2 regions of the Nocardioides ochotonae genome follow, and region 2 is predicted to be linked to the other one. Evidence: riboswitches for the same ligand, from Rfam matches in the RefSeq annotation. Region 2 holds a riboswitch; the other holds the start of a gene.
The links. A riboswitch is a leader RNA that binds a small molecule or an ion and turns the genes downstream of it on or off. The one in region 2 is predicted to bind cyclic di-AMP.
Positions count from the first base shown of each region.

Region 1: another riboswitch for cyclic di-AMP. It lies ahead of HBO46_RS06770 (C40 family peptidase); the one in region 2 lies ahead of HBO46_RS03915 (C40 family peptidase).

Region 1 covers NZ_CP061769.1:1,385,480-1,392,895, reverse strand. Annotated here, with positions in the region: gene HBO46_RS06785 (AMP-dependent synthetase/ligase) at 1-1,689, shown strand, start outside; gene HBO46_RS06780 (M48 family metallopeptidase) at 1,729-2,964, opposite strand; gene HBO46_RS06775 (hypothetical protein) at 2,961-4,169, opposite strand; gene HBO46_RS06770 (C40 family peptidase) at 4,220-5,215, opposite strand; cyclic di-AMP (ydaO/yuaA leader) riboswitch at 5,243-5,393, opposite strand; gene HBO46_RS06765 (hypothetical protein) at 5,545-5,751, opposite strand; gene HBO46_RS06760 (NYN domain-containing protein) at 5,844-7,127, opposite strand; gene HBO46_RS06755 (DEDD exonuclease domain-containing protein) at 7,191-7,416, shown strand, end outside.
Region 2 covers NZ_CP061769.1:792,503-799,918, reverse strand. Annotated here, with positions in the region: gene HBO46_RS03930 (AMP-binding protein) at 1-649, shown strand, start outside; gene HBO46_RS03925 (GAP family protein) at 706-1,365, opposite strand; gene HBO46_RS03920 (spermidine synthase) at 1,454-2,242, shown strand; gene HBO46_RS03915 (C40 family peptidase) at 2,248-2,847, opposite strand; cyclic di-AMP (ydaO/yuaA leader) riboswitch at 2,854-2,982, opposite strand; gene HBO46_RS03910 (oxygenase MpaB family protein) at 3,160-4,098, opposite strand; gene HBO46_RS03905 (response regulator transcription factor) at 4,139-4,834, opposite strand; gene HBO46_RS03900 (hypothetical protein) at 4,883-5,383, opposite strand; gene ligD (non-homologous end-joining DNA ligase) at 5,539-6,450, opposite strand; gene ligD (non-homologous end-joining DNA ligase) at 6,447-7,385, opposite strand.

The DNA.
Region 1 (7,416 bases), 590 kb from region 2:
CTCTTCAGCCGCCAGAACCCGGAGGGCTGGACCGATGTCAGCGCCGCCGAGTTCCTCGCGGAGGTGCAGGCCACCGCGAAGGGCCTGGTCGCGGCCGGGATCGAGCCGGGCGACCGCATCGCCCTGCTGTCGAAGACCCGCTATGAGTGGACGCTGCTGGACTACGCGATCTGGTTCGCCGGCGCGGTGTCGGTGCCGATCTACGAGACCTCCTCGGCCTCCCAGATCCAGTGGATCCTCCAGGACTCCGGCGCGAAGGCCATCGTGGCCGAGAACGCCGACCACCTCGCCCGGATCGCGGAGATCCGCGGCGAGCTGAGCGAGCTCAACCACGTCTGGTCCATCGGTGACGGCGCGATCGAGGTGCTCACCAGCCTGGGCGGCGACATTCGCGACGAGGACCTGGAGAAGCGGCGCACCGCCGCGACCCCGTTGGACCTGGCCACGCTGATCTACACCTCGGGCACCACCGGGCGGCCCAAGGGCTGCATGGTCACGCACGGCAACTTCATGTTCGAGCTGGGCGTGGCCGTCGACGAGCTGCACGAGCTGTTCTCCGGCAAGGACGCCTCCACGCTGATCTTCCTGCCGCTGGCCCACGTCTTCGCGCGCATCCTCCAGATCGGCGCCATCAAGGCCGGCGCCCGCATCGGGCACACCCCGGACACCACGAACCTGATGGCCGACCTCCAGTCGTTCCGTCCGACGTTCCTGCTGGCCGTGCCCCGCGTGTTCGAGAAGGTGTTCAACACCGCCTCGCAGAACGCCGCCGCCGACGGCAAGGGCCGGATCTTCGACCGGGCCGCCGACGTCGCGATCGCCTACTCCCGCGGCATCGACGCGGGCCGGATCCCCCTCGGCGTGCGCCTCCAGCACGCGGTGTTCGCCAAGCTGGTCTACGCCAAGCTGCTGACCGCGCTCGGCGGCAAGTGCGGCTACGCGATCTCCGGCGGCGCCGCGCTCGGCGAGCGCCTGGGCCACTTCTTCCGCGGCGTCGGCATCACCGTCCTCGAGGGCTACGGCCTCACCGAGACCACCGCCGCGCTCTCGGCGAACATGCCGACCGCCACCAAGATGGGCAGCGTCGGTCGCCCGTTCCCCGGCACCACCGTCCGCGTCGCCGAGGACGGCGAGCTGCTGTTCCGCGGCGGCCAGGTCTTCGCCGGCTACTGGAACGACGAGGCGGCCACCGCGGAGGCCCTGGAGCCGGACGGCTGGTTCCACACCGGCGACATCGGCGAGGTCGACGACGAGGGCTTCATCCGGATCACCGGGCGCAAGAAGGAGATCATCGTGACCGCGGGCGGCAAGAACGTCGCGCCCGCCGTGCTCGAGGACCGTCTGCGCTCGCACTACCTCATCAGCCAGTGCATCGTCGTCGGCGACGGCCAGCCCTTCATCGCCGCCCTCGTCACCCTCGACCCCGAGACCTGGCCGCGCTGGGCCGAGCTCAACGGCAAGACCGGTCCGCTCACCGACCACCTGGACGACCCGGACCTGCTCGCCGAGATCCAGGGCGCCATCGACGAGGCCAACCTCGCGGTCTCCAAGGCCGAGTCGATCCGCAAGTTCCGGATCCTCTCGATCGACTGGACCGAGGAGGACGGCATGCTCACCCCGAGCCTCAAGCTCAAGCGCCGCGAGGTCGTCCGCGAGCACCGCGCGGACATCGACGCGCTCTACGCCTGAGCCGGACGCCGGGCCGGCTGCTCCACGGCTGGCGCGCGGCTACTCCTCTTGGGCCAACCGCTGCGCCAGCGCGATCCGCGTCCACCCCGTGGGGTGGGAGCCGAACCACAGCTGGGACGGCGCCCACGGCGTCGGGTCGGCCAAGGAACGGGTCATCAGCTGCACCTGCATGTCGACGAACGTCTCGGGATCGTCGGTGGCGCGCAGCGCGTCGACGTCGGCGCGCAGCTCGATGTGGCGGCTGATCGTGTTCTGCACCGGGCTGGACAGGAAGGTCGCGAGCGCGACCAGCGCCAGCACGACCGGCACGCACGCGGGGTCCCCGAGCCGGGTGGCCCGGCGCCGGCCACCGAGCACCAGCCCGAGCAGGCCGACGCCGAACGCCGCACCGCTCGCGCCGAGCACCGACCCCACCAGCACGTCGTCGTGGCGCGCGTGGGCCAGCTCGTGCGCGACCACCGTCAGCGCCTGGTCCTGCGGCAGCTCCTCGACGAGGGTGTCGTAGAGGACCACGCGCCGGGTCCCACCGAACCCCGAGACGTAGGCGTTGAGGGTCGTGGTGCGCTGGGAGGCGTCGTTGACCAGCACCTCGTCGACGTCGACCCCCTCCTCCTCGGCGAGGGCGAGGACACCGTCGCGCAGCGCACCGTCCGGCAGCGTGGTGAAGGAGCTGAACAGCGGCTCCACCACGATCGGGTAGACGAAGGACCCCAGCATCACCAGCGTCGCCGCGACGCCCGCGGCGATCACCGGCCAGGCCCGGCGCCAGCGGCGCGCGCAGGCCATGACCGCGAGCAGCGCCAGCGAGGTCACGACGATGTCGAGCAGCTCGCCCGTGACCAGGTCGGCGGCGTACCCGTCCCACGACTGCACCGAGAGCCCGTACTCGCGCAGGTGCAGGCGCTGCCGGATGCCGAAGGGAAGGGTGACCAGCCGACCGACGAGGTCGAGGAAGGCGACCGCGAGGACCACCTGCAGCCACCACGGCCCGCGCTGCACGCGCGCGACCACCGCCCGGCCGCGCCGGGTGAAGCCGAACCAGCAGGCCACCAGGAGCGAGACCGCCAACGAGCTCCAGCTCCACACCCGTGACCAGGTGGTGAAGGTCTCGGCGCGCGCGAGGTGCTCGGCGCCGAAGTACGCCGCGGGATCGGCCGGGGTCAGGTCGCCGCCCGGGACCGGGTCCCACGGCACCAGCCACGCCGCGAGGGCGACGAAGAGCAGGCCGGCCACGATGCTGACGCCGAGCGCTGCCGGCCGGTGCTCTGGGGTCACGCCGCCAAGTCTCGCAGCCGCTCGCGCCAGGCGGTGGTCAGCGCGTCCACGTCCCACCCCGCGATCCTGTCGAGCACGGCGTCGAGGTCCTCCCCGTCGCGCACGCTCTCGTAGACCTCGACCAGCCCGGCCTCCCCCGCCCGCTCGGCGAGCACCACGGCCGCCAGCCACGCGCTCTCATAGACCGCACCGAGCCCGCCGTTGGCGACGTCGAAGGCGCGCACGTCCGGCAGCGCCCGGGGGGCGCCGCGCTCGCGCACCTGACGCACGATCTGGGCGCCGGTCGTCGAGACCGGCAGGTCCACGTCGCGCAGCGCCACGTAGTCGGCGAAGCCCTCCAGCAGCCACAGCGGCATCGAGCTGGTCGCGACGCCGGTGGCGACGTGCACCGCCTCGTGGCTCATCACCACCTGCGCCCCCGAGCGGCGCAGCCGGTCGTACTCCTCGGGGTTCACCAGCACGTGGGTCGGCGCGCCACGGTCGCGGGAGCCGTCGACGGTGGCGGTGACCGCGGCGATCCCCGCATAGGTCCCCGGCTCGGCGCCGAGCGCCCGGTCCAGGTCGCGCGAGGACGCCGGCACCTCCACCACCAGGCGCGGGCGCCACGACGGCAGCACCCGGCGTACGACGGGGACCGCCGCGCGCGCCAGCGCGGCGTAGCGGGGCGCGTCGTCGGCGCTCGCGGCGACCAGCACGAGGGTCTCCGGGGTGCGGCGGACCTGCACCGCCGTCGCCAGCCACAGCGGCGCGCGCCCGGCGCCGCCGACGGACTCGATCACCACGCCGTCCCTGAAGGAGGGACCGGAGGGAGAGGAGGGAGCGGAGCGCAGCGCCACCTCCAGCTCGGCGCGGGCGACCTCCGTGTCGAAGCCCGCGAAGCGCCAGGTCGCCTCGACGGCGGCGCGCCAGCGGCCCTCGTCGTCGGCCGGGGCGGTGGCATCGATGTAGCGCAGACTGAAGTCGGTGACCCGCAGCCGGCGGGCGTTGGCCACGATGTGCGCGACGTCCTCGGGGCCGGCCCCGGGGTCCTGCCGCTCGCCGACCGCCCGCTCCAGCGCCGCCAGTGCCCGGACGGCCCCGGCGGGGTCGACCGCGCCGGGCGTGACCCCGTCCTCGCGCTCGGGGGCGACATGGGGGCCGGAGGTGAGCACGAGCGCGACGCCTGCGAGGAGCGCCAGCAGCAGGAACAGCGAAAGGCCGGCCACCCACCGACGTGGGTGACCGGCCTTCGCGGACGGCTCGTGTGCCAGGGCGATCAGCCCGGGCGGACGGCGCCGACGTAGGGCATGGAGTGCAGCGGCGCGGTGGTCACACCGCTGCCCGGGTTGGCCGCGTGGACGATCTGGCCGTTGCCGATGTACATGCCGACGTGGCTGATCGGGCTGTAGTAGAAGACCAGGTCGCCGGGCTGGAGGTCACCCTCGGAGATCCGCGGACCCGAGGAGAACTGCGCGCTCGAGGAGTGCGGCAGCGCGACGCCGGCCTGGGCCCACGCCATCATGGTCAGCCCGGAGCAGTCGAAGGCGCTGGGGCCCGCGGCACCGTAGACGTAGGCGTCGCCGACCTGGGCCATGGCGTACTGGATCGCCGCGCCGGCGCGACCCGAGGCGGGGACGCTGGCGGGAGCCGGGGCGTCCTCGCGGGAAGCGCTGCGCGAGACGAGCGCCTCGCGCTCCTCGGCCTCGAGGCGGTCGAGCAGAGCCTGGGCCTCGTCGAACTTCTCCTCGATGGCCTCCTTCTGCTCGGCCATCTCCTCCTTGGTCTCCGCGACCTTGGCGATCCGGCTCTCGGTGGCCTCGCGGCGCAGCTCGAGGGCCTTGACCTCGGTGGTGTAGCTGCCGAGCAGCTCGCCCTGGAGATCGTTGAAGGCCGCCATCGTGGTGAGCGAGGCGAGGAAGGCACCGGGGTCGTCGGAGACGAAGACCTCACCGGCGGCCGAGAGGCCCTGGCCGGTGTACTGGGTCACGATCGAGTCGGCGACCTGGTCGCGCACGCCGGACAGGCGCTGGTCCTGCCGCTTCTCGTCGGCGCGCAGCGAGGTGAGGTCGCCCTGGAGGTCGGCCAGCTCGAGCTTGGCGTCGTTGTAGCGCTCCGAGGCCTGCTCGGCCTCGTGGTAGAGCCGATCCACCCGCTCCTTGACATCGTCGATGTCGGGCTCGGCGTTGGCCGGGGTCGAGGGGCTGAGCGCGATGGCCCCGATGAGTCCGGTGCCGGCGAGGGCACTGATGAATCGCTTGCGACCGTGCTGCACGAGCGGGCGGTCTCCCTTGCATGTCGTACGCCTACCGGGTGAGCTGTCGGGTTCGGGCACGACTTGCCCTACCCCCGCTCCTCGGAGTGCTTGCGCACTCCGCCTTGCGAGGGATTCACCCCAGGTGATGGTGGTTCCCCGGTTCCTGGGCCGTTCGAGAACGGCCCGGGACTCAGCGCGGTGCCCGCGCGGATCGAGTGATCCACTCCCACGGGCACCTGATGACGACACGTTAACCCCACCCATCCGGCGCAGCCAATCCGCCTCCCTGCAAGCGGACGGGAATTTACCGACGGGTCACATGCGGACCCCGGCGCCGGCGACGCGGTTCACGCCGACTCGGTGTAGGGCGAGTCGACCGCACTCACCAGTCGCAACGGGGGCACCAGCCCGCCCTCGGCCAGGATGTCGAGCGCTCGGCGCTCGTCGTCGTCGAAGGTGAGCTCCGGCGGCGGGCCCAGGAGCACCGTCACCACGCAGTCGTGGCAGGCCAGGGCGCGCACCACGCAGGTGTCGCAGTCGATCCTCGTCGTCATGCTGCGCACGTTGACAGCGACCACCGACAGTCAGCCCACCGCGGGCCGGTACGGCGTGTCGGGCGGGTACGTCGGCCGGCCCGTCGGTGTGATCAGGCCGTGCGGTCGAGCAGCGCACGCAGCACGTCGGAGGGGACCACCCGGGCACCGGCGCGGGCCACGTCGGCCCCGAGCGCCCCGTCGCTGGTGACCACCAGCACGACGCGGCCCACCGGCTCCGCCGTGACGAGGTCGCGGATCACGTCGTCGGCGATCACGCCCTCGGGACTGAACAGCACCTTCACCCCGCGCGGGGCGCCGACCACCGGGCGGTGGCTCGAGGCGGCGGCGTCGAAGACCACCGTCGTCTCCGCGCCGGTGCGCGCCACGACGGGTGCCAGCGCCTTGAGCAGCCGGATCCGCTGGGCCTCCAGCGAGGACTGGGGCCAGGCGGTCTTGCTGACGTTGTAGCCGTCGACGACCAGCCGCGCCCGCGGCATGGCGAGGTACTGCTCGAGCAGGGCCGGCGTCACCGAGGGCCGGACCGGACCACCGCCCGGGCCGCGCTCCCCCGCGCCGGCCACCTCGGCCTCCACGCGGTCAGCCGGGTTGCCCGAGACCGGTGGCAGCGCGAGCTCGCGCTGCAGCCCACCGGCCGCGTCGAGCAGCGTCTCCAGCAGCACCCGGGCCCGCACCGTCCCCTCGTCCTTCGCCGCGCGCGTCGTACGACGGCCCGCGGCGAGCTCCTCCTCGAGCCCGCTCACCTGGGCGCGCAGCCGGCGGACCTCCTTGAGGTGGGCGGCCGCCTGGGCCTGCGCCTCCTCGCGCGCGGCGACGGCCTCGCGCAGCTCGTTCTCCTCCCCGGACCGGGCAGCGCGCTCGGCCGCCCGGCTCTCGCCGAGGCGGCGGCGCAGCGTGCTGATCTCGGACTTGTACTCATCGACCTGCACCCGGTGGCTGGCGCGCAGCTCGCGGTGCGCCTGCTCGGCCTGCTCCAGGCGCGCCCGCAGCCGCTCCACCTCCGCCTCGCGCGCCCCGGTGCCGGTCTGCTCCTCCAGGCGGCGTACCCCGTCGGCGAGCACCGCGGTCCAGCCCTCCGGGCGCAGCAGCCACGCGAGCGCCAGCGCGTCGACGGGGTCCGCGGCCGCCGGTCCGCGCGCCGTCAGCTGCACCGCCACCCGCTCCCGCAGGTCGTCGTCGGCCAGCGCCGCGGTGATCGCGCCGGCGCCGAGCCGGCCGCGGCGGGCCGGCGCGAACGCCGCGACCCGGCGCAGGCTCGGCGGCAGCCGCGGGACCTCGGGCAGCACCTCGGCGGCGCGGGCGACGACGCGGGCGCGCACCGGCGCCGGAAGCGTCTCCAGCCCCGGCTCCGTGGTGGTGCTCACGACGTCGTCCATCGTGACCAGCCTATGCCGCGCGGCGTCGCGGGGTTGTCGGTGCCGCGCCCTACGGTCGTGCCCATGAGCAGTGCCGGCAGTGCAGTACGTGACGGGGTTCGGGAGTCGGCATCGCCGCAGGGACGAGCAGCAGGGCCGGCGCCCTCGCGCTGGGAGTCCCAGCGCTCCTTCGACGAGCTCGGTCGACCGTTGCGCGACATCACCTTCTGCGTGGTCGACCTCGAGACCACGGGCGGCTCGGCGGCGGCCGGGTCGATGATCACCGAGATCGGCGCGGTCAAGGTCCGCG
Region 2 (7,416 bases):
GCCCGGCGCGATGCAGCGCGACAACTTCGGCGCCTCGGAGTCGGGCAACGACGGCGAGATCACGCTGGACGAGCGGGGCAACCTGCGGGTGCCGGCCACCGACAAGATGCTCGTCGTCGACGACACGCTCGCCGAGGTGCCCGCCGGACCCGAGAACGTCGGCCTCATCGCCCGCCTCGGCCCGGTCCCCCAGGGCTACTACAAGGACGAGGAGAAGACCGCCCGCACGTTCCGCACACTGCCCGACGGGCGGCGCTGCTCGGTGCTGGGCGACATGGGCTACCGCGACCACGACGGCTCGATCGTCTTCCTCGGCCGCGGCTCGCAGTGCATCAACACCGGCGGGGAGAAGGTCTACGTCGAGGAGGTCGAGAACGTCCTCCACGGCCACCCCGACATCGCCGACGTCCTCGTCGTCGCCATCCCCGACGAGCGGCTCGGCGAGCGGGTCGCCGCCGTCGTCTCCCCGCGGGAGGGCCGCGAGCCGCAGCTCGAGGACGTCCAACGCCACGCGCGCGAGTCGCTGGCCGGCTACAAGGTCCCCCGCGACCTGGTCGTCGTCCCCGAGGTCAAGCGCACCCCCGCCGGCAAGGCCGACTACCGCTGGGCCAAGGCGGTCGCGAGCGAGCACGCCCCCACCCCCGCCTGACGCGGGTTACGGCCAACCCCTCTACCCAGATCTGCGGACAACGGGCCCTGTCGGCCTCAGAGACCGACCATGCGCACGATGCCGCGGACCACCAGGAAGAGGCCTACCGCGGCCAGGAGCAGCACCGTGACCAACCGACCGCGGGTGTCGATGAAGTCGCCCAGCGCCTGCAGACCGCGACGGGTGGGACCGGGCGCCACCAGGGTCATCGCGAGCGGCAGCCAGGCCGGCACCGCCGCCACGACGACCACGACGGCGAGCACGATCAGACGGGCGAGCACGTCGAGGTGGCTGGCGGCGATCTCCTTGGCGATGGGGACCATGACCGCCAGCGTCGTGAAGTTCGTCGCCATCGAGAACACGCCGAAGCCCAGCGCTCGGCTCGGGCTGAGCCCGCCGCGCTCCCGCGACTTCTCGGGCTTCGGGGACCGCGGCCGGCGGTACCGGAGCACGGCGGCGATGAGCACGAGAAGGGTGCCGAGGACGATGTCGAGCGAGGCGCTGAGGCTGGGCTCCTTCGGCAGCGCGATGGACCTGCCGAAGAGGACCAGGAGCGACAGGAGCACCAGCAAGGTCGTGGCGACCCCGAGGGCGTAGCTCGCCGCGACGCGGCGGCCGTTGCGCCCGGCCAGCAGCACGGTCTGCTCGGTGAGCATGACCGGGCTGATCGCGCCGGCGAAGGCCAGCGGGATCACGAGCGCCAGGACACTGAGCATTGAGCGGAAGCGTAACGGCGGCGAGACGGGCGTAGACCCTGCTGCGACGTGGCGCGGCGCGGCCGGGCATGGCTGCGAGGATGGGCCCGTGGACACCGGGACTCTCGAGATCGTGCCGACCGAGCGGGCGGGGTCGTTCGTGCTGCGCCTCGACGGGCACGAGCAGTCCCACGTCGACCTCGAGGACCCGACCCGGCTGGCCTTCGACTACGTACGACGCATCGGCGACGTGCTCGACGCGTGCGCGCCGGCGGGTGAGCCGGTGCGGGTGGTGCACGTGGGCGGGGCGGCGATGACGCTGCCGCGCTACGTGGCGGCGACCCGGCCGCGGTCGGCGCAGATCGTGCTCGAGCCGGCCGTGCACGTGACCGAGCGGGTGCGCGCGGAGCTGCCGCTGCCGGCGCGCAGCGGGATCAAGGTGCGCCCGGTGGACGGCCGCACGGGCCTGGCGGCGCTGCGCCCGGAGAGCGCCGACGTCATCGTCGTCGACGCGTACGCCGAGGGGCGCGTGCCGGGTGACCTGGTCACCCGCGAGGCCGCGGCGGTGGCGGCGGAGGTGCTCGGCGCGCAGGGCCTGCTGCTGCTCAACCTCGCCGACCGGGCGCCGTTCGCGTGGACCCGGCGGGTGGTGGCGGCGGTGCGCGAGAGCCTGCCGCGGCTGATGCTGAGCGCCGAGCCGGCGACGCTGCGGGGCCGGCGCGGGGGCAACCTGCTGCTCGTCGCCTCGCGCGGGCCGGTGCCGCTGGAGGAGCTGGCCCGACGCGCGGCGAGCTCGCCGGCGCCGTACCGCGTGCTGGACGCGGGGCAGGTGAGCGACTCCTTCGGCGGCGGCCGGCCGTTCACCGACGCCGACGCGGAGCCCTCACCCGTCCCCTGAGTGCGTCAGCGGCGCGCGGTGCCCGCGAACCAGGAGTCGGTCCAGATCTTCGCCGCCTGCACGCGCTTGCCGGTCGACGGCGCGTGGATGATGCGGCGCTTGCCGTCCTTGACGCCGGTGAAGATGCCGACGTGGTAGACGCGGCCGCCGTTGTGGAAGAAGACCAGGTCGCCGCGGCGCATCTTCGAGCGCGAGATCCGCTTGGCCCAGCCGGCCTGCGCCGAGGAGGTCCGCGGGATCCCCTTGATGCCCGCCTTGCGGAAGGCATAGCTGGTCAGCCCGGAGCAGTCGAAGGCGTCGGGCCCGGTGGCGCCGTAGCGGTAGCGGTCGCCGATCTGGTTGCGCGCGACGGAGATCGCCTTGCCGATGCGACGCTCCTGCTTCTTGCGCGCGGCGGGCTTCTTGCTGGCGGCGGGCGCCACAGCCTGCAGGGTCACGCCGGAGGCGGCCTCGGCGGGCGGGGTCGGCGCGACCCCGAGCAGGGTGACGGCGAGGGCGCCGGCGCCGACGACGCGGGCCGCGAGTCGTACGGCGTGGCGCAGCGGGCCGGTCATGCGGCGGGGTTCCGCGGTGGTGGGACCGGTGGTGGGGGTGGTCGAGTGCATGGGCTGTCCTTCCCACGCCTGTGAGGTGAGCTGTCGGGCTCGGGCTTGGAAGGTGCCCGGCCACCCGCGGGTGGCTTCGCCCCGAGCGGTCCGTGGACCGCGTGGAGAGGTGGGTCCCCCACTCCTGCCCCGGCGGCGCGCGCACCGTCCGACTTCCGGCGCAGGCGGCGGGCAGGACTCGGCGTACCGCTGCGTCGGCGACCTGGGCTCAGGTCAAGGCATCGACGGTACGTCCGACGGGGGGCGAGGTCCAGTTCAGCGCAACCACCAGCCCCGACTCACGCAACCACGAGGGCCGGCTCGGCGAGGGGGTCAGTGCGGGACGGGGCAGCCTGGGGTGGGGGTCTGGGCGGGGAAGGTGCCGAGGTCGGCGACGCGGAAGCCGTCGGGGTAGCTGCGGATCCAGGGCAGGTCGGCGATCCGCTTGGGGTCGCGGCGCACCGGGAACGCCCGCAGGAGTACGCCGCGGGCGCGCAGCAGGCCGCGCGAGAGCGCCTCGACCCGGGGCGCGGGGGCGTCGTAGCCGAACGCCTCGCGCAGCGGCTGGTCCATCAGCGAGCGGCTGAACACCTCGACCGCCCGGGAGGCGACCGAGGGGTGGAAGGTGAGCAGCAGCGCGAGCGTGGCGTCGGCGACGCGGCGCCCGCCCTCGTCGAAGGCGAAGTGCTCGGCCTCGTAGGTGTCCATCAGGCGCGCGAACCCGTCGTAGCTGTCCGGGATGTCGGGGATCGCCAGGTGCCGGCCGAGCTCGCGGTAGTAGTTCACCGACGCGCGCAGCTCCACGTCGCTCAGCGGCCGCTTGCCGTAGTCGTCGAGCCAGCGCTTCGGGACCACCACGAAGGTGCTGAGCACGTAGCGCATCTCGTGGTCGGGGATGTCGTAGGAGCGGTGCATCTGGTTGATCCGCCGGATCGCCGCGCGCGCCTCGGGGTCCTCGAAGCCGCGGCCGAACGGCACCTCGAGCAGCAGCGCCGTGTCGTCGTAGCGCTTCTGGGTGTTGCCCGTGAACTCCCCGGTGCGGTCGAGCAGCCGGCCGATCCCGGGCACCGCGTAGGTGCGGAACAGCGCGAAGCTCAGCGCCTGGTTCATGTCCCAGGGGAACTCCTGCATCGCGACGTTGCGATAGATCTCGACGTACTGCGTCTCGGGGTCCATCGCGTCGTTGGTACGGCGCCAGTGCGTGCGCGCGACGCCGCCGAAGCGGGTGCCGCGGATCCGGATGCCGCCGCTCGTCTCGGTCGGGCCAGCCATGCCGGCCAACCTAGAGCAGCTCGGGCGGCAGGGGAACGGCTCAGAGCGGCGGGCGCGCGCCCTCGAGGCGGAAGCCGACGCCGCGGACCGCGACCACCTTGTCGGTGACGCCGACGCTCTCGAGCTTCTGGCGCAGCCGGCCGATCGTGACGTCGAGGGTCTTGGTCGAGCCGTACCAGTTCTCGTCCCACACGTCGGCCATCAGCCGGCCGCGGGAGACCACCTTGTCGCGGTTGGCGGCCAGGATCGACAAGACGTCGAACTCCTTGCCGGTCAGCGCCACCTCCTCGGTGCCGGCGTAGACCCGCCGGGCCGCGACGTCCACGCGCAGCGCGCCCTGCCCGCTGTCCTCGGTCCCGAAGCCGGTGCCGGCGGTACGGCGCAGCAGCGCCCGGATGCGGGCGTGCAGCTCGGCCAGGGCGAACGGCTTGGCGAGGTAGTCGTCGGCGCCGTAGTCGAGCCCGACCACGCGGTCCATCTCGCTGGCCCGGGCGGTGAGGATCAGGATCGCCCCGAGGTACCCCGCCTCGCGGGACTTGCGGCAGACCTCGAGCCCGTCGAGGTCGGGCAGGCCGAGGTCGAGCAGCAGCACGTCGGAGGGATCGGAGGCCAGGATCTCCAGCGCCCGGAGACCGGTGTCGACCCACTCCACGACGTACCCCTCACGCTCGAGCGTGCGGACGAGCGGATAGGCGATGTCCTCTTCGTCTTCGACGACGAGAACGCGCGGGGCCATGGCCGAAGCATAGGGCCCGGCGTCCCCCGGAAACTCGATGTTGCAGACTCAGGCCGGACTCGTCGCCCACGTGTAGGCGATCTCCACGTCCTCGGTCGGCCCCTCCCCCGCCGCGTGGTCGCGGGCCACGGTGAAGGTGAGGGTGGTGTCGCCCCCGCCCGGCAGCAGCCCGAGGTCCTGGGCGTAGTCACCGAGACCCCCGAGCGGGCCGGCGTACACCTGACGCCCGTCCTGGGAGATCGAGACCTCGAGCGGCTCCGCGCCGAAGGGCGTCTCCTCGCCGTGCTCGACGAGGGTCAGCCGCGCTGGCTGCGAGGTGTCGTTGGCGATGGTCAGGTCGCGGGTGACCTGCTCCCCCGGCTCCAGCTCGCTCACCACCAGCGTCGCGTGTCGGGTGTCGGCGACCGGCTCCAGGCGCACCCCGTCGGCGGCCCCGACCGTCACGCCCGGCCCGCCGAGGCCGAGGACCACCAGCGCCGCCCCACCCAGCGCCGCGGCGACCACCAGCACCCGTCGCGAGGAGCTGCTCCTGCGGGACGTCGGCGCCATCGGGCGGTCCTTCCGGGTCGGTGGCTGCGTGGCGTGCCCACGCTAGGAGCGCCCCTCTCTCCTGCGCCCCACGCCGACACCACGCGTCCCCTACGGGGCGGTAACATCGCCGGCCGCCGCGCGGCGGCCGGCCCGTCGCGCCTCGGATCGACAGGTCAGCCGAACAGGTCGCCGTGCTCCGCGACCCGCTCGAGCACCTCGCCGAACAGGAACTGGCCCAGGCCCTCGGGGTCCTCGGCGCCGGCCTCGACCTCCTCCCAGGTCACCGGCGTCGCCACCGTCGGCCGCTCCTTCCCGCGCAGCGAGTACGGCGAGATGGTGGTCTTGGAGCCGGCGTTCTGCGACCAGTCGAGGAACACCTTGCCGCCACGGCGCGACTTGGTCATCGTCGCGGTCACCCGGTCGGGGTGGGCGCGCTGGAGCTCCTCGGCGATCTCCTTGGCCAGCGCGGTGGCGTCCTCCGAGGGCAGCCGGCGCGGCAGGTCGGCGTACAGGTGCAGGCCCTTGCTGCCGCTGGTGACCGGCCGACCCTCCAGCCCCCGGTCCTCGAGGTGCTCGCGCACCAGCAGCGCGACCTGGCAGCACTCGTGCAGCCCGGCCGGCTCGCCGGGGTCGAGGTCGATGACGAGGCGGTCGGCGTTGCGCGGGCGCCCGTTGCGCCCGACCCTCCACTGGTGCACGTGCAGCTCCAGCGCGGCCAGGTTGACCAGCCAGGTGAGCGTGGCCAGGTCGCCCGCGACCGGGAAGACGAGCGTGTCGCCGTGTCGCGAGCTGCCGCGCGAGCCGGTGGTCGGCACCTTGACGGTGCGCACCCACGACGGGGTGCCGGGCGGGGTGTTCTTCTCGAAGAAGCTGCCGTCCTGCACGCCGTGCGGCCACCGGATCCGGGTGACCGCGCGGTCGGCGAGGTGCGGCAAGAGCACCGGCGCGATCTGGGCGTAGTAGTGCAGCACCTCCCCCTTGGTGGTGCCGGTGCGCGGGTAGAGCACCTTGTCGAGGCTGCTGATGGTCAGCGTGCGCCCGTCGACCTCGACGCGCACCTCCTGCCGGTCGCGTGCGGGGCTCACAGGTCCTCCGGGGACAGGTCACTGCGCACCCCTTGGTACGACGGCTGGCGCAGCCGCTGGGCACGCGAGGTGTGGTGGGTGTCGACGTCGACGACGAGCACCGGGTCGACCCAGACGGTGCCGCGGGCGTCGATGCGCGGCACCTCGTCGTCGAAGGGGCTGTCGGTGCGGGCGTGCCCGGCGAGCAACTCGGCGAGCTGGCGGCCCACCTTGGCCCCGATGCCGCTGCCGACCCGGCCCCGATAGAGCAGCCCCTCCTCGCTCGGCTCCCCCACCAGGAGCGCGGCGAGCCGGTCGCTGGTGCCCTCCTGCGGGCGCCAGCCGCCGACCACGTAGGAGTGCCGGTGGCGGTGAGCCAGCTTGCGCCAGTGCGGGCTGCGCTGGCCGAAGACGTAGCGGGAGTCGCGGCGCTTGCTCACCACGCCCTCGAGGCCCTGGGCGAGCGTCGCCTCGTGGAGCATCGCGCCGTCGTCGTACGACGCGGGCGCCTGCCAGGAGCCGAGGTCGCCCGCCTCGGCGAGCCCGGCGAGCAGCTCGCGGCGCCGCTCGAGCGGCTCGTCGACGAGCTCGCGGCCGTCGAGGCGGAGCAGGTCGAAGACCATGAAGGTCGCCGGGATGCTGGTGGCCAAGCGCGCGGCGCTGGTCGCGCGGCGCACGTGCATGCGGTCCTGGAGCACCCGGAAGTCCGGCAGCCCCTGCTCGTTGAGGGCGATGATCTCGCCGTCCACGAGCAGGTCCCGCCCCGCCTCCGGACCGTTGCCCACGACGTCGGGCCAGGCGATGGTGACGTCGTTGTCGTTGCGGCTGGTCAGCCGCGGCCCGTCCGCACCACTCCCGAGATCGGCCAGGATTCGCACCCCGTCCCACTTCACCTCGTGCGACCATGCGTCCCCGGTCGGGACCCGGTCGGTCTTCGTGGCGAGCATCGGGCGCATGCGGTCATCTTGACGTATCGCCCCAGCACCC